DNA from 2 places in the Comamonas jiangduensis genome. Region 2 is predicted to be linked to the other one. Evidence: riboswitches for the same ligand, from Rfam matches in the RefSeq annotation. Region 2 holds a riboswitch; the other holds the start of a gene.
What was found. A riboswitch is a leader RNA that binds a small molecule or an ion and turns the genes downstream of it on or off. The one in region 2 is predicted to bind S-adenosylhomocysteine.
Positions count from the first base shown of each region.

Region 1 (12,197 bases), on a different contig from region 2:
CCAAGCAGCTGGAATATCTGGCTGGCGCTTCAGGCTCCGGCCTGGTGCTGGGTGCCCGTGTGCCGATTGCCTTGACCAGCCGCGCAGATGGCCCGCGTGCACGCGTCGCCTCGTGCGTGCTGGCCGTGCTGTCTGCACACGATCATCGCCAGCAACAAGCGGCCAATGCTTGGAAGCAAGGCTAACGTAGCAAGGAGAGAAAGATGGCCATTTTGGCGGTGAATGCGGGGTCTTCCTCGCTGAAGTTTTCTTTGCATCCTTTGCAAGATGGTCAGGTGCAGCCGTTTGTGCTGTCCGGCAACATTCAGGGGTTAGAGCCACACGGCACTCCCGAGATGAGCTGGACATACTTAGGCAAAAAGCACGCTGAGGCGCTTGTAGTAAGCGCTGATAGCTCTCCTTTTGCAACTGCTTTGCAAGGCGTGCGGGCCTTGGTTCAGCGGCTGGAGGCTGCGCCCGACATTCAGGCGGTAGCGCACCGCGTGGTGCATGGCGGCGGGGTGTTTACGGAGTCGGTGCTGGTGACGCCAGAGATTCTGGACAAGCTCGCCTCCTTCAACTCTTTGGCGCCCTTGCACCAGCCGCACAACTTGGAAGGCATCCGCCAGTTTCAGGCTGCATTCCCAGAGCTGCCGCAGATTGCCTGTTTTGATACGGCATTTCATGCCTCGATGCCCGAGGTGGACTATGCGTTTGCGCTGCCCAGGTCGCTGCAAGATCAGGGTGTGCGTCGCTATGGTTTTCATGGTTTGTCTTACCAATACATCATGTCCGTGTTGCAGGAGCACACCATCCGTGGGCGTGGCCGCGTGGTGATGGCGCACCTGGGCAACGGTGCCAGCCTGTGTGCTGCATTGGCCGGCAGCAGTGTGGCAACCACCATGGGCTTTTCAGCCCTGGACGGTTTGATGATGGGCACGCGCAGCGGCGCGCTGGATGCCGGGGTCTTGCTGTATTTGCTGGAGCAGGGCTGGACCCACGCGCAAATGGAAAAACTGCTCTACAAACAAAGCGGTTTGCTGGGTGTCTCAGGAATTTCTGCGGATATGCGCAAGCTGCGCGCGGACGGCAGCGAGAACGCACAGCGTGCGATTGACCAGTTTACGCACCGTGTCATCCGTGAAACCGGTGCCCTGGTGGCATGCCTGGGCGGTTTGGATGCGCTGGCATTCAGCGGCGGAATTGGTGAGAACGATGCCGTATTGCGTGCACAAGTGTGTGAGCGCCTCGCGTGGCTGGGCATTCGCATGGATGCACAGCGCAACCAGGAAGCTTCTGGCAAGCAGGCCTATGCCATTCATGCGCCGGACAGCTCGGTCGAAATTTGGGTGATTCCAACCGACGAGGGGCGTGTGGCTGCGCGTGAAGCGGCAGCGTTGCTGGCCCGCCAGGGCAAAGCTATGGCACAAGGGCAGGCGCCCGCAACGTCAGCGCTGGCTTAAGATAGTTCGACGGCACGTGCTGGGGCCAACAGTGGGGGCGTGGTAGATGGTGCAAAGGCCAGTCTGCCGCGCCCTTGATTTTTGGCGGTGTACAGCGCGTTATCTGCTTGCTGGAGCAAAGAGGCGAAGGGCGGCGAGTTTTCAGCGCTTTGCAGCGCGCAACCCGCACTCAGATGCAGGGCAAAGCCCAGCCTGTGCAGTGATTGATCGTGCAGCGCAGTGCTCAGGCGCTGGTAAAAATGCTCCACTTCCGCCTGGTTGGCATACATCAACAGACAAAACTCTTCACCCCCCCAGCGAGCGGCAAGCTCTTCGGCACGGATGTTGGCCTGCAGCACTTGCCCCAGAAGTTCCAGGGCTTCATCGCCCCTGGCGTGACCATGCTGGTCATTGACGGCCTTGAAGTGATCCAAATCCAGTAGCACCACAGCCCAAGGCAGGTTTTGGCGTTGTGCCAGTGCTTGCCGCTGGGGCGCAGCTTGCAGCAGGGCCCGTCGATTCGCCAGGCCTGTGAGCTGGTCCGTCATGGCCATGTCACGCAGCTTTTGGTTGGTTTCATCACGCCAGGCCACCAGCATGCTCACCAAAGACAAACTGCCACATACCTGGGCAATGATGGCAAACAGGTGGTTGGGCAAGCTGTCCTGGGTGAAACCTTCTTGGAAGAGTGCTTGTGAGGCCAGGTAAGACCGGGTCAACAGGCTCAGCCCCATCACCGCGGCGCAAGCTGCCATCAGATACCGCCACGACGAGGCGGCGGCGCGCTGGGGGCGCAGGCACATCCAGCCCAAGCTGGCAATGACGATGGCATGGCAGGCGCTGTACCACGCCATGCGCTGGGGAATGCTGTCTATCAAAAATGCAAAACCCACGGGGCCCAGGACACACAAAACCACTACCAAGCTGCGCAAGGGGCGCGGGCCCAGCCAGTGTTGCAGCGCTTGCGCCATTTGCCACTGCGCAGCGGAAGCCGCACAGGTAGCCGCCAAGCTCAGCATTGGCGCCCAACCACTGCCCCGCAGCCGGGCTGCAGCCAAAATCAGCCCCCAGCCGACGGCTTGCAGCACAAAATATTTCTGCGCATGCTGCGCTGCGGTGCTCACCGGGCTGCCCATCACCAAGGGCAATGCCATGCCGATCACCACCAAATTGATGGCAATTAAGACGGCCATGGATGCAAAGTCAAGCTGCATAGCGGAACTTTATTGGAAAGCAACTTCCGCAAAGCTGCGCAGCTTGCGGCTGTGCAGGCGCTGTGCACCGCCTTCACGCAGCAGTTCCACGGCACGCATGCCAATGCGCAAATGCTGGTCGACACGCTCGCGGTAAAAGTGATTGGCCATGCCGGGGAGTTTGATCTCTCCATGCAAAGGCTTGTCACTCACGCACAGCAGTGTGCCGTACGGCACACGAAAGCGAAAGCCATTGGCGGCGATGGTGGCGCTTTCCATGTCCAGTGCCACGGCGCGGCTTTGGCTAAAGCGGCGCTGGGGCAGGTTATCGGGCAAGAGCTCCCAATTGCGGTTGTCGGTGCTGGCCACGGTGCCGGTGCGCATGATGCGCTTGAGATCATCGTCCGACACCTGGGCCACATCAGCCACCGCCTGCTGCAGTGCTTGCTGGATCTCGGCCAGCGCCGGAATTGGCACCCACAGAGGCAGTTCCTCGTCCAGCACATGGTCTTCGCGCACATAGGCGTGTGCCAGCACATAGTCCCCCAGGCGCTGGCTGTTGCGCAGCCCTGCGCAGTGGCCCAGCATCATCCAGGCATGCGGGCGCAGCACGGCAATGTGGTCGGTGATGGTTTTGGCATTGGCCGGGCCGACGCCAATATTCACCATGGTGATGCCGCTGCGGTCGGCGCGCACCAGGTGGTAGGCTGGCATTTGCGGCAGACGCGGGGGCGTGGTGCCCAAGCCATCGATGGCCTCTGGTGCCAAGCCCGTGCGGCGGGTCACCACGTTGCCGGGTTCGATAAAAGCGATGTACTCGCTGTCCGCGTTGGCCATTTCGGCGTGGCCCAAGCGAATGAACTCGTCGATATAAAACTGGTAGTTGGTGAACAGCACATAGTTTTGGAACCACTCGGGTGCCGTGCCGGTGTAGTGGCGCAGGCGGTGCAGCGAGTAGTCAATGCGCGGTGCGGTAAACAGCGACAAGGGCAGGGCGCCACCGGGCTGTGGGTGCCAGGTGCCATTGGCAATGCCGTCATCCATGGCGGCCAGGTCTGGCAGGTCAAAGACCTCGCGCATCATTTGTCGGCGTTCCGCGCTCAAGCTGCCTTCGACGTGGTCGTTGTCCGCAAAAGAAAAATGAACAGGAATGGGCTGTGTGCTCAGTCCCACTTCAAATTGCACATCGTGGTTGCGCTCCAGCAAGCTGAGTTGGGTGAGCAGGTAGTCAGAAAAAAGGTCGGGTCGGGTGATGGTGGTTTCGTAAAGGCCCGGATGGTCCAGAAAACCATAGGCCAGACCGGTGTCAGGCCTGCGTACGGTGTGGGCCTGAAGACGCAGCAGTGGGTAACAAGCGCGCACGGGGTGGGCAAAGTCCTTGCCTTCCACGTACGTCTGCATGGCAGAGCGTAGATGCGCTATCTGCTGCTGGTACAGCGTTTTCAGGTGTTGAACCGCATCGCCAGCACGGGTGAATACGGCGGTAGCCACGGGAGGGGAAGCAGCAGAAGGTGTGTAGTGCATGCACTTATTGTGGCGCACCCATTTGACAACGGTGTTGTTGCCAGCGTAGGGCATCTTCGGCAGACATGGGGCGACAGAGGTAGTAGCCCTGAATCAGATCGCAGCCCAGATGCTTTAGCAAGCTCCATTGCGCTTTGGATTCCACCCCTTCTGCCACGGTGCGCAAATTCAAGCTGCGTGCCATTTGAATGATGGCGGTGACCAGGCTCACATCGTCTTGGTCTTGCGGCGTGTCTTTGATGAAAGCGCGGTCGATTTTGAGCTTGTCCAGAGGGTAGCGCTTGAGGTAGGCCAGCGAAGAGTAGCCTGTGCCAAAGTCGTCAATCGCCAGGCGAACGCCCAATTGCTGCAGCGCCTCCAAGGTCCCCAGTACATGTTCGGACTGTTTCATGAGCGTGGTTTCGGTCAACTCAATCTCCAGCCACTGCGGGTCAATCCCGGTGTCGGTCAGCACCTGCTGCACCTCGGTCAGCAAATTGCTCTGGTTGAACTCAATGGCGGACATGTTGACGGAAACCACCACGGGCGGCAGGCCCGCATCCCGCCACGCGCGCAGTTGCTGGCAGGCCGCACGCATCACCCAGCGGTCCACCAAAGAGATCAGGCCGCGAGATTCCGCAAAACTGATGAATTCACCCGGTGGCAGCAGGCCGCGCTCGGGGTGCTGCCAGCGCACCAGGGCTTCAAAGCCTTCCATGCGGTTGCTGTTCAGATCCCACTGGGGCTGGTAGTGCAGCACCAGCCCTTGGTTGGTTTCGATGGCTTCACGCAGGAGGCGGTCTTGCACCAGCAGTCGGCTGGGGCGCATATGCAGGAGTGCGCTGTAGTACTGGTGGCTGCCATGCCCTATGTTTTTGGCCGTTTCCATGGCGGCGCTGGCGTTGAGCATCAGCGCTTCGGCAGTGTCGCCATCTTCCGGGTAGATGCTTACGCCAATCGAGGCGGGCAGGTTCACCAGCCCGTTGTGCAGGGCATAGGGCTTGGTGAGCACAAACCGCATCTCGCGCAAGATGCATTCGGGCTGGCATGCCGTCAAGGGAGAGGCCAAAACCACCACAAACTCATCGGCCCCCAGGCGCGCTACGAGGTCGTCGGGGTGCACTTTGCTGCGCAGGCGGCGCGCAGCCTCCACCAGCAGCTTGTCGCCCGCATCGTGGCCCAGTGAATCGTTGACATCTTTGAAACGATCCAAGTCCACATATAGCACGGCAGCGGGGCGCTGGCATTGCTCTGCGCTTTGCAGCACCTGGCGCAGCTGGCGCATCAGCCCTTGGCGGTTGGGCAGGCGCGTGAGCGGGTCGTGAAAGGCCAGGAAATGCATTTCCGCCTCAGCCCGTTTGCGCTCGGTAATGTCGCGCAGCACCATCAGGCCAATCACATCCCCATCCTCGGGCAGCAGGTGGACGGTGACTTCCACATGCAACTCTTGTCCGCTGTGGTGCAACAGGCGGGTTTCCTGGGCGTTGCTGGTGCCTTGTTCCACCATGGGTTGTGCGCTGGCGCGCAAGACGTGGGGCAGCAGGTGCAGAACCGGGCGATCCACCAACTGGCTCAAAGGGTAGCCGGTGAGTGCAATGGCCGCAGGGTTGGCATCAAAAATGCGGCCATGGCGAAAGAAAATGATGGATTCACTGGTCGCTGCCGCATAGCGGCGCAGGCGGGTGTCGCTGTCTTGCAGCATTTGCATGGCATCGACCAGCGACAGGTTGTGCAGCGGCACCACCACGATGGCGCATACCTTGTGCTGGTGTGTCTGTGCAATCAGCTGGGTTTGGATGCGCTGCTGGTGGGCAAATGTCAGCGGTGTTTGCAGGCTGGTGCCCGATTGCTGGGCACTGGCCAGGCGCTCCAGCTCGCACAGCCAGCTGTTCCAGTCGCAGGGGCTGAGGTAGTTTTGCAGCAGTTTGCCCTGCAACTCCTGCGTGGGCATGCCCAGGAGTTGGGCATAGGCGGCGGTGGCCCACAGGCAACGGCCTTCCGGCCAGCTCAAGCAGGCCATTGGTGCGCCGGTGACCAGGGCCACGGCGTGCAGCACGTCGTGGGGTGGCTCGCTGGGGGCGTAGGTGGGTGCGGTGCTCATGGCTGCGGCGCAGAGAGGGGGTGATGGCATGGCCGAGCCGCGGCGCAAAGGCCTGGGCGCCCGAGCTTGCGCGGTGCGGGACAATCAACGAAAAGAGTGGTCGCGTGCATAGGTTGGCGGTATACCGGAGCCCAGGCACCGCCGTTTTGCGTTACGGCAAGTTACATCATCCTGGTGGCAGCTTACAGACAGCTGGCTGGATCGGTAGTGATGCATAAAAACAGGAGCTGTCAGCGTACGCTGTATAAGCATTTGAAAGCTCAACGGGGGGTAAGTGCCTATCAGTACTGCCCCAGTAACTATGATTTTTAAGGTTTCATGATTACGGTATTGCAGCGTGTGCGCCAAGCGCGGGTAGAGGTGGATGGGCAAGTGAGTGGGCAGATTGCCCAAGGGCTGCTGGTGCTGGTGTGTGCCGAGCAGGGCGACACCGAGCAAGAGGCCGATAAATTGCTGGCCAAAATTTTGAAGCTGCGCATCTTCAGCGACGATGCAGGCAAGATGAACCGCAGCGTGCAGGATGTGGGGGGCGGGCTGTTGATCGTCAGCCAGTTCACGCTGGCAGCAGACACCCGTGGCGGCAATCGCCCCAGCTTTACGCTGGCCGCCAAGCCTGAGGAGGGGTTGCGCCTGTACAACTACATGGTGGCGCAGGCCCAGCAGTGCTACGCAGCGGGCCCGGTGCAAACCGGGGTGTTTGGCGCCGACATGCAGGTGCACCTGGTCAACGATGGCCCGGTGACCATTCCGATGCGCATTGCCCCGGCAACTGCCACGGCGGATGCCTGACTGCGGCAAACCTTGAAGGGCTCGATTACAATCGCAGCCTCTTTTCCTTCCGAGGAGCGTTGCAGCGTCCACCCAGCACCCGCGGTGGCGTGAGGCTCGGAAGGGCAGCAGACGGCACACCCTGCCGCCTCGCTCCTAGGCAACGACGCTCACCCACGCTTTCTGTGCGGTGAGGTCTGTTCAGCCCCCAATCTCCCAGAACGTGGTTTTTTCAAGTTGTCTTCCGCACGGAGAAACCATGAGCAATACACAAGATCGCGCAATTACCGATATCTCTTTGGCCGACTGGGGCCGCAAAGAAATTCGCATTGCTGAAACTGAAATGCCCGGCCTGATGGCCATTCGCGAAGAGTTCGCTGCGGCCCAGCCCCTCAAGGGCGCACGCATCACCGGCTCGCTGCACATGACCATTCAAACGGCTGTGCTGATCGAGACTTTGAAGGACCTGGGCGCCGACGTGCGCTGGGCTTCTTGCAACATCTTCTCGACCCAGGACCACGCCGCTGCAGCTATTGCAGCGACTGGCACCCCCGTATTTGCCATCAAGGGCGAATCGCTGGAAGACTACTGGGACTACACCCACCGCATCTTTGAATTCGGCCCTGCTGGCTCCGAAAACGAAGGCCCCAACATGATCCTGGACGATGGTGGCGATGCCACCATGCTGATGCACTTGGGTCAAAAGGCCGAGAAGGACTTGTCCGTGCTGGCCAACCCTTCTTCTGAAGAAGAGCGGATTGTGTTTGCGGCCATCAAGGCCAAGCTGGCGCAGGACCCCACCTGGTACACCCGCAAGTCCGCCCAAATCATCGGCGTGACCGAAGAAACCACCACCGGCGTGCACCGCCTGAACGAAATGTCGGCCAACGGCAGCCTGCTGTTCCGTGCCATCAACGTGAACGACTCGGTGACCAAGTCCAAGTTTGACAACCTGTACGGCTGCCGCGAATCGTTGGTCGACGGCATCAAGCGCGCCACCGACGTGATGATCGCTGGCAAGGTGGCTGTGGTGGCGGGTTACGGTGACGTGGGCAAGGGCTGCGCCCAAGCCCTGTCCGCCCTGCGCGCCCAAGTGTGGGTGACCGAAATTGACCCGATCAACGCGCTGCAAGCTGCGATGGAAGGCTACAAGGTGGTGACCATGGAATATGCCGCCGACAAGTGCGACATCTTCGTGACCACCACCGGTAACAAAGACATCATCCGCCACGAGCACATGGTCGCCATGAAGGACCAAGCGATTGTTTGCAACATCGGTCACTTCGACAACGAAATCGACGTGGCTTCGATCGAGAAGTACAAGTGGGAAGAAGTGAAGCCCCAGGTCGACCAGATCGAATTCCCTGACGGCAAGAAGATCACGCTGCTGGCCAAGGGCCGTCTGGTGAACCTGGGTTGCGCCACGGGCCACCCTTCGTTCGTGATGAGCGCATCGTTTGCCAACCAGACCATCGCCCAGATCGAACTGTTCACACGCCCTGAAGCCTACGAAGTGGGCAAGGTCTACGTGCTGCCCAAGATCTTGGACGAAAAGGTGGCGCGCTTGCACCTGAAGAAGGTCGGCGCCATGCTGACTGAGCTGACCGATGCGCAAGCCGCTTACATCGGTGTGAAGAAGGAAGGCCCTTACAAGCCTGAAACCTACCGCTACTAATCATGGCGGGCAAAGCCGACCGCATGTGCGGCGGCTTTGCGACCTCTGGTGCTTTGCTGTAAATAGATAGCTGCTAACGCTTATCAGATAAGCGCTAGAGGCCAATTTGAGTGAATAAAAGGAAACTACGCCATGCGCGCAGATGTATTTTTGGTGGACCACGGTCATGCCAGCACCCGTTCGCAGGCCCAGCGCCTGATCGCTTCGGGCGTGGAGTGGCGCTTGACGCCGCTGGCCCCTTGGAAAAAAGTCGTCAAAAACGGTGACGATATCCCTGTGGGCGCTGAGCTCAAGCTGCTGGATGACGCCGAAGTCAAATTCATCTCCCGCGGTGGTTTGAAGCTGGAAGGCGCACTGGCCGCCACGGGTGTGAACGTGCAAGGCCTGCGGTGCCTGGATGTGGGGCAAAGCACCGGCGGTTTTACTGACTGCCTGCTCAAGCACGGCGCAGCCCAGGTGATTGGTGTGGACGTGGGCCAGGGCCAGTTGCACGAGAGCCTGCGTGCAGACGTGCGTGTGATTTGTGTGGAGGGCGTGAATGCGCGTTCCATGACCGCAGAGATCTTGCAAGATGCCTGCGAAGAAGTGATTTCCGAGCGCTGGGAAGAGGAAGAAGACAACGACACCCTGCCCCAGGCTCCGTATGCGTGGATGCGCAACGGCGGTGAAATCGCCGAAGACTACGACGACAGCAACGACGCCAAGGACACCGACATCGAAGCCTTCAAGGCCGAGCGAGCCGCCAAGGCCAAGGCGCGCGAAGAGGGCTGTGTGCCCACCGAGCGCCGCCGTAAAGAAGCCTACGCGGATGTAGATACCACCCCGGCGTTTGACTTTGTGACGGGCGATGTGTCCTTCATCTCGCTGACGCTGGTGTTGCCCGCCGTGGTGCGCCTGCTCAAGCCCCATGGCCAGTTGCTGATGCTGGTCAAACCCCAGTTTGAGTTGCAGCCCGGCCAGGTTGGCAAGGGCGGCATTGTGCGTGACCCGGCCTTGTACCAAGAGGTGAAACAGCGTGTGTGCGATTGCCTGGCCGAGTTGGGCCTGCAAGTGAAGGGCTGGATGGATTCCGCCATTGAGGGCGGTGACGGCAACCACGAATTCTTTGTGCATGCGGTGCAAGGCGCCAGCATCAAGAACCTGGACGAGCCGCTGCCCGACCAGCCTGCTGCGCCTGCGGCCAAGCGCGTCTCGCGCACCGTGCTGCGCGAGCTCAAGCGCATTGACGTGATTGACGACGAAGAAGACGGCTACAACGTGCCTGGGCCTGCGCGCCCCAAGCGCAAGAACGCCAAATAAGTCCGGCACCGCCCGTGCGGTGTGCCGCTTGCACGCTGCATGGCGTGGTGGATGTGGCGGACGTGAGAGACAGGTCGGCAGGGGCTGCCAGCTTGTCTCAGACAACATGATTGCAGACAGCTTGCCGGGAGGGCAGGCGAGGAGTGATGACCGTGGCCCATACAAAGACCAGCAACTTCCCCATCAGCTTTGAGTTTTTTCCCACCAAAACGCCCGAAGGCGCGGCCAAGCATGTGCAAGTGCGTAAGGATTTGTATGCCCGCCAGCCCGAGTTTTGCTCGGTAACCTACGGCGCAGGTGGCTCGACCCAGGCAGGCACTTTCAGCATGGTGCGTGATATTCAGGCCGAAGGCATGCAGGCGGCCTGCCACTTCTCGTGCATCGGCGCCACCAGCGCCAAGGTGCGCGCAGAGCTGCAAGAGCTCAAGGACATGGGCGTGAAACGCCTGGTGGCGCTGCGCGGCGATTTGCCCAGCGGCTATGGCTTGGGCGGTGAATTTCACCATGCCAGCGACCTGGTGGAATTCATCCGCAACGAGTTTGGCGACTGGTTCCACATCGAGGTAGCGGCCTACCCCGAGACCCACCCGCAGGCCAAATCTCCCGAGGCAGACCTGAAAGCTTTTGCTACAAAAATCCAGGCGGGCGCACACAGCGGCATCACCCAGTACTTCTACAATGCCGACGCGTATTTTCGTTTTGTTGAAGGGATTCAAGCACTTGGCGTGCAGGTGCCGGTGGTTCCCGGTATCATGCCCATCCTTAATTCCTCTCAACTCATGCGCTTTTCCGATGCGACCGGCGCTGAGATTCCCCGCTGGATCCGCCTGCGCCTGCAGGCCTACGGGGACGATGTGACCTCGATTCGCGCCTTCGGCATGGATGTGGTCACACGCTTGTGCGAGCAGTTGCGCGATCAAGGCGCACCGGGCTTGCACTTTTATACGATGAACCAGAGCGCTGCTACCTTGGAGCTGTGCGACCGATTGGGCTTGTAATGGCTTGAGCGGAACGCGCTGGCTTTCTGGTGGTGCTTATCGTGCGCTCACCGTTAGAAGGGTCAGACCATGCAAGCTCATGGGGGTCAGCCTGTTTCCGTTAGTGTGTCTTTTTTGTCTTTGGCACGTCCGCGTGCCTTGCCAGCAGCATCGGTGCTGCTGGCTGCGTTGTTAAGCGCTTGCGCGCCCCTGCCCACCGAGCGCACAACACCCGCCCAGGGCGATGCTGTGCGCGCGCCCCAGGCCAGCTCCCGCACCGGCGCGGAATTGTTGGCCAAGATGGCCCCCCCCCCTTTGCGGCCAGACCGCATGAAGGATCCGGCCAAGGCCATGCAAGAGCGCTTGTATGAGCTGGAATGGCCCGAAGTCGATCAGCAAGGCGTTGCCTCGTGGTACGGCCCCGGATTTCATGGCCGCAAGACGGCCAATGGCGAGCGTTTTAACCAGTACGAACTGACAGCCGCCCACCCCACGTACGAGTTCGGCACCCAGTTGTGCGTGCGCAGCAAAAGCACCGGCCAAACGGTGGTGGTGCGCGTGAACGACCGTGGCCCGTTTGTAAAAAACCGAGTGATTGATTTGAGCAAGGCGGCGGCCGAAGAAATCGGCATGCTGGGCAAAGGCGTGAAGTCGGTAGAAATCTACAAGCTCGACGAGGGTGAAGACAGCTGCCCTGAAGCGGTGCTGGCGGCCAGCAATTAAGTTGTGCCCACTTGCCCCTTGGCACGTGCAACAGGTGTAGCACGCCGGGCTCAATAAAAAAGGAGCTGCCCGCGCTCAAACATCAAGGATTTCAGTGTGATAAGCATCTGAAAACCTTGTTGCAAGCGCGCAGGCAGCTCCTTTTTTTGTGTAGCGATGGGGGTGGATTTACTCCCCAAACTCCAGCGTGTGAGCGGCGTTCTTGTCTTGCGCCAGCAGCTTTTGCATTTGCGGCAGCGTTTCCTTGAGCGCAGCGCGCAGGGTGAAGGGCGGGTTGATCACGAACATGCCGCTGGCAGGCAGGCCGGGGCGCTTGCCTTCGGCGGTGTTGCCCCAGTCGTTCACTTCGCTGCGGATCTTGCTGCCCTTGACGGTGAGCGTGGCGTGCAGCCAGCCCTTGCCAGCCTTGGTGGTCAGGGTTTTGAGGCGCTTGGGCAAATCGTGTGCATCCTGGCGCGGAATGATGGGGTACCACACGGCATAGGTGCCGGTGGCAAAGCGCACCAGGGCGTCTTCGATCATGGTCAGCACGCGGCC
Region 1 covers NZ_JARXOV010000006.1:20,191-32,387, reverse strand. Annotated here, with positions in the region: gene QEP12_RS06485 (bifunctional enoyl-CoA hydratase/phosphate acetyltransferase) at 1-185, shown strand, start outside; gene QEP12_RS06480 (acetate/propionate family kinase) at 204-1,442, shown strand; gene QEP12_RS06475 (GGDEF domain-containing protein) at 1,439-2,635, opposite strand; gene QEP12_RS06470 (AMP nucleosidase) at 2,645-4,138, opposite strand; gene QEP12_RS06465 (putative bifunctional diguanylate cyclase/phosphodiesterase) at 4,143-6,218, opposite strand; gene dtd (D-aminoacyl-tRNA deacylase) at 6,537-7,007, shown strand; S-adenosyl-L-homocysteine riboswitch at 7,053-7,165, shown strand; gene ahcY (adenosylhomocysteinase) at 7,246-8,661, shown strand; gene QEP12_RS06450 (TlyA family RNA methyltransferase) at 8,794-9,960, shown strand; gene metF (methylenetetrahydrofolate reductase [NAD(P)H]) at 10,107-10,958, shown strand; gene QEP12_RS06440 (septal ring lytic transglycosylase RlpA family protein) at 11,028-11,660, shown strand; gene QEP12_RS06435 (23S rRNA (adenine(2030)-N(6))-methyltransferase RlmJ) at 11,829-12,197, opposite strand, start outside.
Region 1: it holds a riboswitch for S-adenosylhomocysteine, as region 2 does, so the genes downstream of both, ahcY (adenosylhomocysteinase) here and metH (methionine synthase) in region 2, are expected to answer to the same signal.

Region 2 (12,197 bases):
CTGTCGGTGGCAGCTTGATCAGCCTGCGCCGCTCCGCCCAAGAGCCTGTGGCCTATAAATTTTTTGTCGCCGAAGGCTGGATCGAAATGCGCGAACGCGCCACAGGCGCTGCCTTGAAGCCCAGCCACATGTACCGCTTGCGCAAAACCAGCGAACCTGTGAACTAGGGGTTGTGCCCAGTCTGGCAAGAGGTGGCGACCTGCATCAAAGCAGAGGCGAAAAACTTTTTCGTACATTAAATATCAATTGGTAACAATTGATAAACTGTGGAGCTTCTGCGTGCGCTGTCACGCCCCATCGGGTGCCCACCTGCCTTGGCGCAGGTGTACCCGGCTTGCCCAGAGAAGAAGCTCATGCGATTTCCCTACTTGGCGGCTTTGGCCGCCACAGTTGTTTTGACAGGCTGTTTTGATGAATCTCCGCTGGACGACACGCTCATGTTCCCGCCCGGCATTGATATCAACTATCTGGGCAAGCCCGCCAAACTCTATGGCACCTCGCAATGTGCACAAGGCCAGCTCTCGGGCCACACCTGCTTGATTTTTCCGCCGCACCAGCCCGAGGCCAACGGCGTCATCATCAGTGGCAAGCGCATGTATGAAGTACAGCTCAAGGTGCGCAAAGACCCGCAAAACCCGGTGTACTACCTGATTGAAGACCAGCACGGTGACCATGTGCTGGCCAGCACCGGGCGCCACGATGAATACGGCAATATCGACATCCGCCCGGTCGAGCTGTCCAATTAAAGTTAAAAATGGCCGCTAGCGCTTATGTATCAAGCGCTGGTTGCTCTTTTTTGAGTGCGCGCCTTCACCTTGTGGGCAGATGCGCCAAGACTGCACAGGGGGGGCTTGGGGTTGCCCGATGCACAGGTGCTGAAAACCTGGGCAACCGCGCATCCCCTGGCAAGCTCCGGCGCCTTTCCCCGCTTGCTGCCGCACCCGTGGCTTGGAGTAACTGCTAGGTGCTTTCCGCAGGTGAATGCTGGCACTCAAGATCCAAGGTGCGCGAAGTCATTGCGCGCCCACACCATCTGCCTCTAAGCTCCCGCCAGTTCATAAGAAGCTGGGGGAGACAGATGCAGGCCATTCACGCTGAACTCAAAAAACGCCACCGTGCCACACGCGAAGGCATGCCTGATGCGCTGAACCTGCGCATTCACCGCGCACTCAGTTGGCTGCAGCGCGCCAGCGTGTGCGAGCCCGATCACGATCCGGACGCGCGCTTTATCTTTTTGTGGATTGCGTTCAACGCCGCCTACGCGCAAGAAATTCCCGCCACTCTGCGCCTGAGTGAACAAGAGAGCTTCACCGCGTTCTTGCGCAAGTTACACGGCTTAGACAGCGCCAAGCAACTGGATGATTTGGTGTGGAACACTTTTAGCGGCCCCATCCGTGTGCTGCTCGACAACCCCTACGTCTTTGAATCGTTCTGGAGCTTCCAGCGCGGCGAGATCGACGAAGCCACGTGGCAAACCCGCCAAGCCGCTGGCAAGCGCAAAGCCGCCATCTTGCTGGCACAAGGTCACACGCCCGAACTGCTGGCGCTGGTGTTTCAGCGCATCTACACCTTGCGCAACCAACTGATGCACGGCGGCGCCACGTGGAACAGCCAGATCAACCGTGCCCAGGTGCAGGACTGCGCTAACCTCATGGGCCAGATCGTGCCTGTAGTGGTGGAGATCATGATGGCCCATCCGGAAGCGTTGTGGGGTGCTGCTTGCTATCCGGTGGTCAGCCAGTAACACAACCACACAGAAATCAATGATGAATTTTCGACTCTCAAGATCACTGTGCAAAGTTGTTGGAGATGTGCTTTCCACTACAGATGGTCATGATGCATTAAATGCACTGTTTATTGCTTCAGGAGCTCCAGGCGACCCGCCTGCGCTTGCACATCATTCGAAATGGAAAGAATGGCTTTTTCGAGCAGGGCAAGACCCCTCTATTGATAGTCTGCAAGTTCTTGGCAATGTTCTTGAAGAGTTTATGGACAGCCCTCCTCAAGTCTTGGAAGACGAACAACGTTGGCGCGCCAACAAAGAGCGAATCAATTCAATTCTTCAGGAAGACGGGTTACGGTATTACCGTCATGGGAGAGTGATTCCAATTGGGCAGATCCAAGCAGATGAGGACTCTGGACAAATTTCTGCACGTTTAATCCCCGCCACCCCTCAAACAGTAGACGAAGTAATTCAAGTAACGATTCAGGGCCTGAGACGGGCAATGCATACCCTTACATATCGAAGAAAGGGTGCTGAAACACTTCACTTCGTTAATGAATACGATGTGCAGGATTTGTTGCATGCGCTTCTAAGGCCATGGGTTCAAGATATTCGTCCTGAGGAATACACGCCTAGCTACGCTGGCAAAAGTACACGCATGGATTTTTTTCTACCGGCACATGAACTGGTGATAGAAACAAAATGCGTTCGAGACAGAAATCATGCGAAAAATGTAGGTGATGAGCTAGCTCTTGATATTGGTCATTACCAAGTACATCCTGGAGCGAAAAAGCTTTGGTGTGTTGTGTACGACCCAGAGCACCACATCACTAATCCAGAAGGACTTAAAGATCTCGAAGGCACGCATTCAAAAGGCGAAAAGCAAATAGCCGTAAGTGTCTTCATCATTCACAAATGAGGACCAGAACAATAAAAAGGCCGCGTTAGCGGCCTTTTTGACGTCTGGGCAAAATCAACCCAAATTCGGTGCCAAGAAGCGGCGCAGTTCCTCGACATCCATGCCACGGCGCTCGGCCATATCGGCCAGCTGGTCTTCACCAATCTGGCCCACATTGAAGTACACGGCCTCGGGGTTGCCGATGTAGTAGCCGCTGACGCTGGACGCGGGGTTCATCGCCAGGCTTTCTGTCAAGGTCATGCCGATTTCGTCGGCGGCCAGCGCCTTGAACAGGTCGATCTTGGCGGTGTGATCGGGGCATGCCGGGTAGCCGGGCGCGGGGCGAATGCCCTGGTACTGCTCTTTGATGAGTTCTTCATTGCTGAGGTTCTCATCGGCGGCGTAGCCCCACAGGTCTTTGCGCACGCGCTGGTGCAGGCATTCGGCAAAGGCTTCGGCCAGGCGGTCGGCCAGGGCCTTGAACATGATGCCGCTGTAGTCGTCCAGCGCGGCTTCAAATTCCTTGTCTTTCTTCTCAGCGCCAATACCTGCGGTCACGGCAAACAGACCGGCGTAGTCGTGGATGCCTGATTCCTTGGGGGCCACAAAGTCGCTCAGGCAACGGCTGGGGCGCAGCACGCCATCGACCGCCTGCTTTTCGGTTTGCTGGCGCATGCCGTACCAGGTGGTCAGCACTTCGGTGCGCGATTCGTCGGTGTAGAACACGATGTCATCGCCCACGCGGTTGGCGGGGAAGATGCCCATCACGCCGTTGGCTTGCAGCCAGCGGCCTTCAATGATTTTCTTGAGCATGGCCTGCGCATCGGCCAGCACCTTGCGCGCTTCCACGCCCACGATTTCATCGTCGAGGATGGCGGGGTAAGGGCCGGCCAAGTCCCAGGTCTGGAAGAACGGGCCCCAGTCGATGTACTGGGCAATTTCGGCCAAGTCAAAGTTCTTGAACACACGGCGGCCCAGCACACGCGGCGTGACCGGGGCATGGTGCACCACGGCTGCATTGGCGCGCGCCTGGGCCAGGGACCACAGCGGGGTTTTCTTCTTGTTGGCGTGCTGGGTGCGCACCTTGTCGTAGTCGGCGTTCAACTCGGTCACGTAGTGGTCTTTGCCTTCACCCAGCAAGCTTTGCGCCACGCTGACCGAGCGCGAGGCATCGGGCACATAGACCACGGGGCCTTCGTACTTGGGCGCAATCTTCACGGCGGTATGCACGCGCGAGCAGGTGGCGCCGCCAATCAGCAGCGGAATCTTTTTGACGCGGAAGTAATCGTCCTTGTGCATTTCGCCCGCGACGTACTGCATCTCTTCCAGGCTGGGCGTAATCAGGCCCGACAGGCCGATGATGTCGGCCCCTTCGGCCTTGGCGCGCGCCAGAATTTCATGGCAGGGCACCATCACGCCCATGTTGATGACTTCAAAGTTGTTGCACTGCAAGACCACGGTGACGATGTTTTTGCCAATGTCGTGCACGTCGCCCTTGACGGTGGCGATGACGATCTTGCCCTTGCTGGTCACATCCAGACCGGCGGCTTCTTGCTGGCGCTTTTCTTCCTCGATGTAAGGCACCAGGTGGGCCACGGCCTGCTTCATCACGCGGGCGGATTTGACCACCTGGGGCAGGAACATCTTGCCCGCGCCAAACAGGTCGCCCACCACGTTCATGCCGTCCATCAACGGGCCTTCGATCACGTGCAGCGGGCGGCCGCCACCCTTGACCACGATGGCCTGGTAGGCCTCTTCCGTGTCTTCGGTGATGAAGTCGGTGATGCCATGCACCAGCGCGTGTGACAGGCGCTCGTTGACGGTCTTGGGGTGCTCGGGCGTGCCGCGCCACTCCAGCTTTTTGCTGTCGTCTTTGGCGTTGCCCTTGGCCTGGTCGGCAATTTCCAGCAGGCGCTCGGCGGCGTCGGGGCGGCGGTTGAGCACCACGTCTTCCACGCGCTCGCGCAGCGTGGGCTCCAGGTCGTCGTACACGCCCACCATGCCTGCGTTGACGATGCCCATGTCCATGCCCGCGGCAATCGCGTGGTAGAGGAACACGGTGTGAATCGCTTCGCGCACGGGGTCATTGCCACGGAAGGAGAAGCTCACGTTAGAGACGCCGCCCGAGACCTTGGCGCCGGGCAGGTTCTGCTTGATCCAGCGCACGGCGTTGATGAAATCGACTCCGTAGTTGTTGTGCTCTTCAATGCCGGTGGCCACGGCGAAGATGTTGGGGTCGAAGATGATGTCCTCGGGGGGAAAGCCCACTTCATCCACCAAGATGCGGTAGGCGCGCTCGCAGATCTCAATCTTGCGCTCGAACGTGTCGGCCTGGCCTTTTTCGTCAAACGCCATCACCACGGCGGCTGCGCCGTAGCGCTTGACGAGTTTGGCATGGGCCTTGAACTCTTCCACGCCTTCTTTCATGGAGATGGAGTTCACGATGCCCTTGCCTTGCAGGCAGCGCAGACCGGCTTCGATCACCTCCCACTTGGAGCTGTCCACCATCACCGGCACGCGAGCGATATCGGGCTCCGACGCCATCAGGTTCAGGAACTTCACCATCGCGGCCTTGCTGTCGAGCATGGCCTCGTCCATGTTCACGTCAATGATCTGCGCGCCGTTTTCCACCTGCTGGCGCGCCACGGCCAGGGCTTCTTCGTATTGCTCGTTCAGGATCAGGCGCGCAAAGGCTTTGGAGCCGGTGACGTTGGTGCGCTCGCCCACGTTGACGAACAGCGTGTCTTTGCCAATGAACACGGGCTCCAGGCCCGACAGGCGCATGGGGGGAATCGAATGGGGGGCTGCAGCAACGGTCATCGCACTCACCTGTGTGAAAAAACTCAATCAATCGTGGGAACAGGTGAACGCCGTTGCAGGGGCGGCTGCTGCACAACAGCCGCTGGCCCCAAGCCTGACAGCGCGGTCCATGCGACGCGCGCGCTGCTGCAGCGCTCCTTGGGGCGAAACCCGCAATTCTAAAGCGCCTGCCCCCGCGTCGCAGCCTGCATGGGTGATGCCGGTACACGGCAGGGGCGCAGGCCGAGGAATTGTTGCCAAATTGGCCGCTAGCGCATATCTGGCAAGTGCTGGCAGCTATGGTTTTAAGCGGCAGCGGTGGCGGGCAGGGCCTGCGCAGAGGCAGGCAGACCAAAGAAACGGTCAAAACACCAGTTGAAAACAAAGGTGTAGAGAAAGAAAAACACCAGCAAGCCTGCCTCCATCACCGTGGCTTCCCACAGCGAAATGCCGAACCACCAGGCCATCAGCGGGATCAGCATGGCGGCAATACCGCCTTCAAAGCCGATGGCGTGCGCGATGCGGCGCAGCAGCGAGCGGCCTTTGCGGGTCTGGCGCAGCTCCCACTTTTCAAACAGCCAGTTGAAAGTGATGTTCCAGCAAATCGCGATGGTGGAGGCCGCCACGGCCATCACCCCGGAGGAGCCCGCCTCTTGCCCCACCGCCATAAAAATCAGGCTGGAGACGACGATGGCGATGAATTCATACAGGCCGACAAAAACGACGCGGCGCAGGGGGCCTTGCAGGCCGACGGCTTGGGGTGTTGCTACTGACATAAGTGGCCGCAGTTTATGTGTGAAAAATTGACGGTGAAAGTTAGGTTCTTTCAGTTTTTTTGATAGATTGTGCACCATGCCCTTTCCTTTGGAACAAGTCCCGCTGTTTTTGGCCGTGCTCGATACCGGCTCTTTTTCTGCCGCTGCGCGCAAGCTGGGCAAGGTGCCTTCGGCCGTCAGCATGGCGATTGGGCAGCTGGAGGCGGAGCTGGGCCTGCAACTGTTCGACCGCACCGGGCGCGAGCCCACGCCGACGGCGGCGGCCCAGGCGCTGGAGCCGCAAGCCCGCTTGCTGGCGCAGCAGCTGCAGCAGCTCAACCAGCAGGCGCTGGCACTGCACGCCGGGCTGGAGCAACGCCTGACGCTGGCGATTGCCCCTGAGCTGCTGGCCAGCGACTGGGCCGAAGCCTTGCGCCCCGTGGTGGCGCAATTTCCTGCCTTGGTGGTGGAGGTGCTGGCCGCCCCGCAAGACGATGCCCTGAAGCTGCTGCACGCGGGCCGTGCCCAGCTGGCGCTGGTGTTTGAGCGCCCCAGCATCGACGCCCGCGAGGACTTTCAGGAGCAAGGCCATGAAACGCTGGTGGCGGTCATGTCACCGCGCCACCCTTTGTGCGCGCACTGGGAGGCGGGCGTGGCCCACACCATCGATATGGCCCAGCTGGCCGCGGTGCGGCAGGTGCTGGTGGCCAGCCGCGACCCGGCCTTGACCGACACCCGCTTTGTCTTCTCGCACCACCTGTGGCGCGCAGACAGCCACGGCGCAGCGCGGGCTTTGATTGCCGCCGGGCTGTGCTGGGGCTGGTTGCCGCTCAGTCTGGTGGAACCCCACATCCTCAGCGGTGAGTTGCTGCGCATTCCGTTCAACAACCTCAGCAATGGCAGCAAACTGTTTGTGGACTGGGTCTGGTCCAAGGAGCGGCCGCTGGGGCTGGCGGCTGGTTTGTTTGTGCAGCAACTGCGGGCTCGCGCATAAAGCCGCAAGGAAATTTGTAAGAAATAGCGCTGTAACGCTTGTGTGACAAGCGCAGGAAGCTATCAAAATACGTAATCTGAAGCCGTGGTGAGGTTGGCGGGCGGCGCTGTTTTTGCTCTACAGTCGGCACGTGACTTCTGCCATCCCGCCTTCTTCTGCCCTGCCGATTACGCCCGCCGTGCCCAGCGCCCCGGAGGGTGCAGCCGTGCATGCGGGCAGCAACCCGCAGGCCCAGAGCCCCAGCTTTGCGGCAGCGGCCCAGACGGCCAGCCAAGGCAACGGCACGCCGGCAGCATCCTCCGCCCCCACGCTGGTGCCCACGCCACCCAGCAGCAGTGCCCGTACCGCCAGCGAACCCACCCCGCCAAGCACCAGCACTGCAGCTACGCAGGCCGCCGCACCGGTGCCCGCGGCTGCGTCTGTGGCACCCACCAGCGGCACGGCCAGCGCCGCGCAGGTGGCCCAGATTGTGGCGGCGGCGCAAGCGGCGCTGTCTAGCAGCGTGAACTTGTCGCCGCAAGCCCAGCAGGTGGTGAAGATGGAGGCGTTCAACCAGCTGGTGGCCAATTTGGTCAACCACATCCAATCGGGGAATGCCACCTTGCCTGCCAACTGGCCCACGGCGGGTGTCAGCCCGCAGTTGCAAGCTTTTTTAAGCCAATTGCTGCAGCAGGCCACGGCGGCCCAGCCCCTGCCGCAGCAATTGGTCAGCGCCCAAGCGTGGCCCACGGCCTTGACGAATGCCGTCTTGCAGCTGGCAGGCCAAGCGGCCGCCGCCGGTGATTTGCCACCGGCCCTGGTGGCCAGCACCCCGCAAGCTGCCCTGGCCGCAGCGGCAGACAAGGCCAGCATCACCTTGCCCACGTTGCAAAACTGGCTGGTGCAGCAGGGCGTGGTGCAGGGCAGTGATGGCGAGCGCAGCTTTACCTTGACCTTGCGTGTGCCGGTGGCCTGGGCGCAGGCCCAATCGGCATTGGGTGCGGCGCTGCCTGCAGGGGCGGGCGCAGCGCAGGCCAGCCCGCTGGGTTTTGCAGCCCCGCCCGGGCCGTTTGCCACGGGCTTTGCCAGCGGCAGCCCCGGTGGCATGCTGCAACTGCCGTTTGCAGGCAGCGTGCAGCAGTTGCAAAACGGCAGCATCGGGCTGGTGATGCAGCCCCAGGTGCTGCCGGGTTCGCCCGCCGCAGCCGCAGCCCAGGCCATGCGCACCAGCGCGGTGCTGGCGCTGGAGTTTCAGCCCCTGGCGCAGGCGGTGCAAAGCGCACAGGCTGCCTCGGTCTACCTGCCCGCGCACATGCTGCCGCAGGAGGTGCAAGCCATGCTGCACAACAAGGCCACCGATCCGTGGCTGATGATGGCGCAGGCGCAGGCCGACGAAAACGGCAAAAAACAGTCCAAGAATGCCAACGAGCACAACCAGAACTTCTGCAACCGCGCAGGCTGCCAGTACCAGGGCCGCGCCATTTGTGCCCAGCCGTTTTGTGCCGAGATGAACTACCTGTGGTCGGTAGACCGCGCCCAGCGCGCTGGCCGTTTGTGAGTTGGTGAGCCTGCAACGCGGCGGCGCGCACCTCAGCGCTGGTGGTAGCGCTGCACTGCCTGCATCAAGGCTTGTACATGGCTGGCCAAGGGCGCCGCTTCGCGCACCAGCATGTAGCGCGGGCGCACGGCCCAGGCATCGCTGAGCGCAATCTGGCGCAGCTGCGCCAAGCTGCTGCTGCGCTGTGCCGCGCTTTCAGGCACCACGGCAATGCCCACGCCTGCGGCCACCATGCGGCACATGGCATCGTAGTTCGACACCTGAATGCGCAGCTTCAGCGTGTGCCCCAGTTGCAGGGCAATCTGGCTCAGAAAAGTTTGCAAGGTGCTGTCGCGGTGCATGCCGACAAAGCGCTCGTGCAGCACGTGCGCAAAGTTCAGGGAGGCCACGGACTGCCAGCGCGCCTCGTTGGGGGCGACCAGCACCAGGCGGTCGGTGCTGAAGTGCAGGCTGGTGAGGCTGTGCGTATCCACCTCGCCCGCGATGATGCCCAGATCGGCCCGGCCTTCGCGGATGTCCGAAGCAATCACCGCATTCGGACGCTCTTGCAAATCCACGCTGATGTGCGGGTGCTCCATCAGGTAGGCCGCCAGAATGTCCGGCAAAAACTCGGTCACCGCCGTGGTGTTGGCAAACACGCGCACGTGGCCGCGCAGGCCCGCGCCGTACTCCTGCAAGTCGGCCTCTAGCTGCTGCGCCTGCTGCAGCATGGCCCGGGCGTGGAACAAAAAAGCCTCGCCCGGTGGCGTCAGGCGCACGCCCCGAGCCTCTCGAATCAGCAAAGGCATGCCCGCTTCCTCTTCCATGGCCTTGATGCGGGCGCTGGTGGCTGCCAGCGACAGAAAGCATTGCTCTGCAGCCCGCGTCAAACTGCCGGTTTTGGCGACCTGGACAAAGAGCAAAAAGTCTTTCAATTCGAGTTTCATGGGGCGTTCGGGTTTCTACGGAGGTGGGTAAGCCTTTTGAAAAATCGAAGGCTTGCTTGCAAAAGCTGTGATTGTAGAAAGCTTTTTCGAGCGCCAAGATGCATTGCAACTGATCGCCAGAAGCCACGGGCGACACCTAAAGCAAAGCATGGATTGGTTATGACCGAGAGCACGATTCCCCAAATTGATGCCACCCAACTGGCACACCTGCAAACATGGCAAGGCCGCAGCGAGACCACGCCCGACACCATCACGGCTGCGCCCCTGCGTGCACTGTCTGCCACCTTAGACCGCGATGACGCCCCCGTGGCGGCGGGCAGCACCGTGCCGCCGCTGTGGCACTGGCTGTACTTTTTGCCGCACGCCCGCCAAAGCGAGCTGGGCCCGGACGGCCACCCCCAGCGCGGCGGTTTTCTGCCGCCCGTGCCCCTGCCGCGCCGCATGTGGGCCGGTGGCCGCCTGCGCTGGGAATGGAACAACCCGCTGCAAGTCGGCCAGGATGTGGAGCGCGTCTCCACCATCCAGTCCGTCACGCACAAGGTGGGGCGCACGGGAGAGTTGCTGTTTGTGCAGGTGGAACACCGCTTTGGCAATGCCGATGGCCTGTGCCTGACGGAAGAGCACGACATCGTCTACCGCGCTGCGGCCCAGCCCGGGGAGGCAGCGCCAGCCCCCCAAACACCTCCACTGGCGGGTCAGCAGCAATGGTCGCGGGTGATTACGCCGGATGACGTGCTGCTGTTCCGTTACTCCGCGCTGACCTTCAACGGCCACCGCATCCATTACGACCGCAAGTACGTCACCGAAATCGAAGGCTACCCGGGTCTGATCGTGCACGGCCCACTGATTGCCACGCTGCTGGTCGATCTGCTGCGCCGCAGCTTGCCACACGCACAGTTGCAAAGTTTTGCCTTTAAAGCGGTACGCCCTACGTTTGATTTGCACAGCTTCAGCGTGCATGGCAAGCCCTCAGCCGATGGCAAAACCATCGAGCTGTGGGCGCAAGACCATGAAGGTTGGCTGACTATGCAAGCCACTGCCACGCTGGCGTAAACCACCAAAAACGAGAGCTGCTAGCGCTTGCTGCATGAGCGCTAGAGGCCCAAAAAGCCATAAAGAGACACACCATGATCGAGTTGACCCAATCGAACAACCACCACGAAATCCGCGACGCGATCCGTGACCTGTGCGCGGCGTTTCCGGATGAGTACTTTCGCAAGGTGGACGAAGCGCGAGCCTACCCCGAACAGTTTGTGAATGCGCTGACCGAAGCGGGCTGGATGGCGGCGCTGATTCCGCAGGAATACGGCGGCTCGGGCCTGGGGCTGACCGAGGCCTCGGTCATCATGGAAGAGATCAACCGCTGCGGCGGCAACTCGGGCGCTTGCCACGGCCAGATGTACAACATGGGCACGCTGCTGCGCCACGGCTCCAAGGCGCAAAAAGACAAGTACCTGCCCAAAATTGCCTCGGGCGAATGGCGCCTGCAGTCCATGGGCGTGACCGAGCCCACCACGGGCACCGACACCACCAAGATCAAGACCAGCGCCGTCAAAAAGGGTGACAAGTACGTCATCAACGGCCAAAAGGTGTGGATCAGCCGCATCCAGCACAGCGACTTCATGATTCTCTTGGCCCGGACCACGCCGCTGGCCGAGGTGACCAAGAAGAGCGAGGGCATGTCGATCTTCATGGTCGATTTGCGCGAAGCGGAAAAGAAGGGCATGACCGTGCGCCCGATTCCGAACATGGTCAACCACGAGACCAACGAGCTGTTCTTTGAAGACCTGGAAATCCCCGCCGAGAACCTGATTGGCGAAGAAGGCAAGGGCTTCAAGTACATCCTGGACGGCCTGAACGCCGAGCGCACGCTGATTGCCGCCGAATGCATTGGCGACGGCTACTGGTTCATGGACCGCGTGACCAACTACGTCAAGGACCGCAACGTGTTTGGCCGCCCCATCGGCCAGAACCAGGGCGTGCAGTTCCCGATTGCCGAGAGCTTCATCGAGCTGGAAGCCGCCAACCTGATGCGCTGGAAGGCCTGCGAGCTGTTCGACCGGCACGAAGCCATGGGCGCCCAGGCCAACATGGCCAAGTACCTGGCGGCCAAGGCCAGCTGGGAAGCGGCCAACGTCTGCCTGCAGTTCCACGGCGGCTTCGGCTTTGCCTGCGAGTACGACGTGGAACGCAAATTCCGCGAGACACGCCTGTACCAGGTGGCGCCGATCTCGACCAACCTGATCTATTCCTACGTGGCCGAGCACCTGTTGGGCCTGCCCCGTTCTTTCTGACATGAACACCCCCCTGAGTCGCTGCGCGCCTTCCCCCCGCTCTCGCATCGCCGTGCGCTGCGGGCAGGGGGACGACAGCCTCGCTGCGGGGCGGCCCTGGCTCGCTGTCTCTGAGCTGGGCCGTGCCGCCAGTCAATGCCATGGATCAACAAGATGACCAAGCAAGCCATCCGACCTCTTGATGGGATCACCGTCGTCTCTTTGGAACACGCGGTGGCCGCACCGTTTTGCACGCGCCAGCTGGCCGATTTGGGGGCGCGCGTCATCAAGG
Region 2 covers NZ_JARXOV010000004.1:82,925-95,121, forward strand. Annotated here, with positions in the region: gene QEP12_RS04630 (copper resistance protein NlpE N-terminal domain-containing protein) at 1-167, shown strand, start outside; gene QEP12_RS04635 (hypothetical protein) at 354-746, shown strand; gene QEP12_RS04640 (HEPN domain-containing protein) at 1,079-1,744, shown strand; gene QEP12_RS04645 (PD-(D/E)XK nuclease domain-containing protein) at 1,767-2,642, shown strand; gene metH (methionine synthase) at 2,697-5,441, opposite strand; S-adenosyl-L-homocysteine riboswitch at 5,480-5,587, opposite strand; gene QEP12_RS04655 (PACE efflux transporter) at 5,726-6,196, opposite strand; gene QEP12_RS04660 (LysR family transcriptional regulator) at 6,273-7,169, shown strand; gene QEP12_RS04665 (hypothetical protein) at 7,300-8,706, shown strand; gene QEP12_RS04670 (LysR family transcriptional regulator) at 8,739-9,632, opposite strand; gene QEP12_RS04675 (HTD2 family dehydratase) at 9,792-10,685, shown strand; gene QEP12_RS04680 (acyl-CoA dehydrogenase family protein) at 10,760-11,926, shown strand; gene QEP12_RS04685 (CaiB/BaiF CoA transferase family protein) at 12,080-12,197, shown strand, end outside.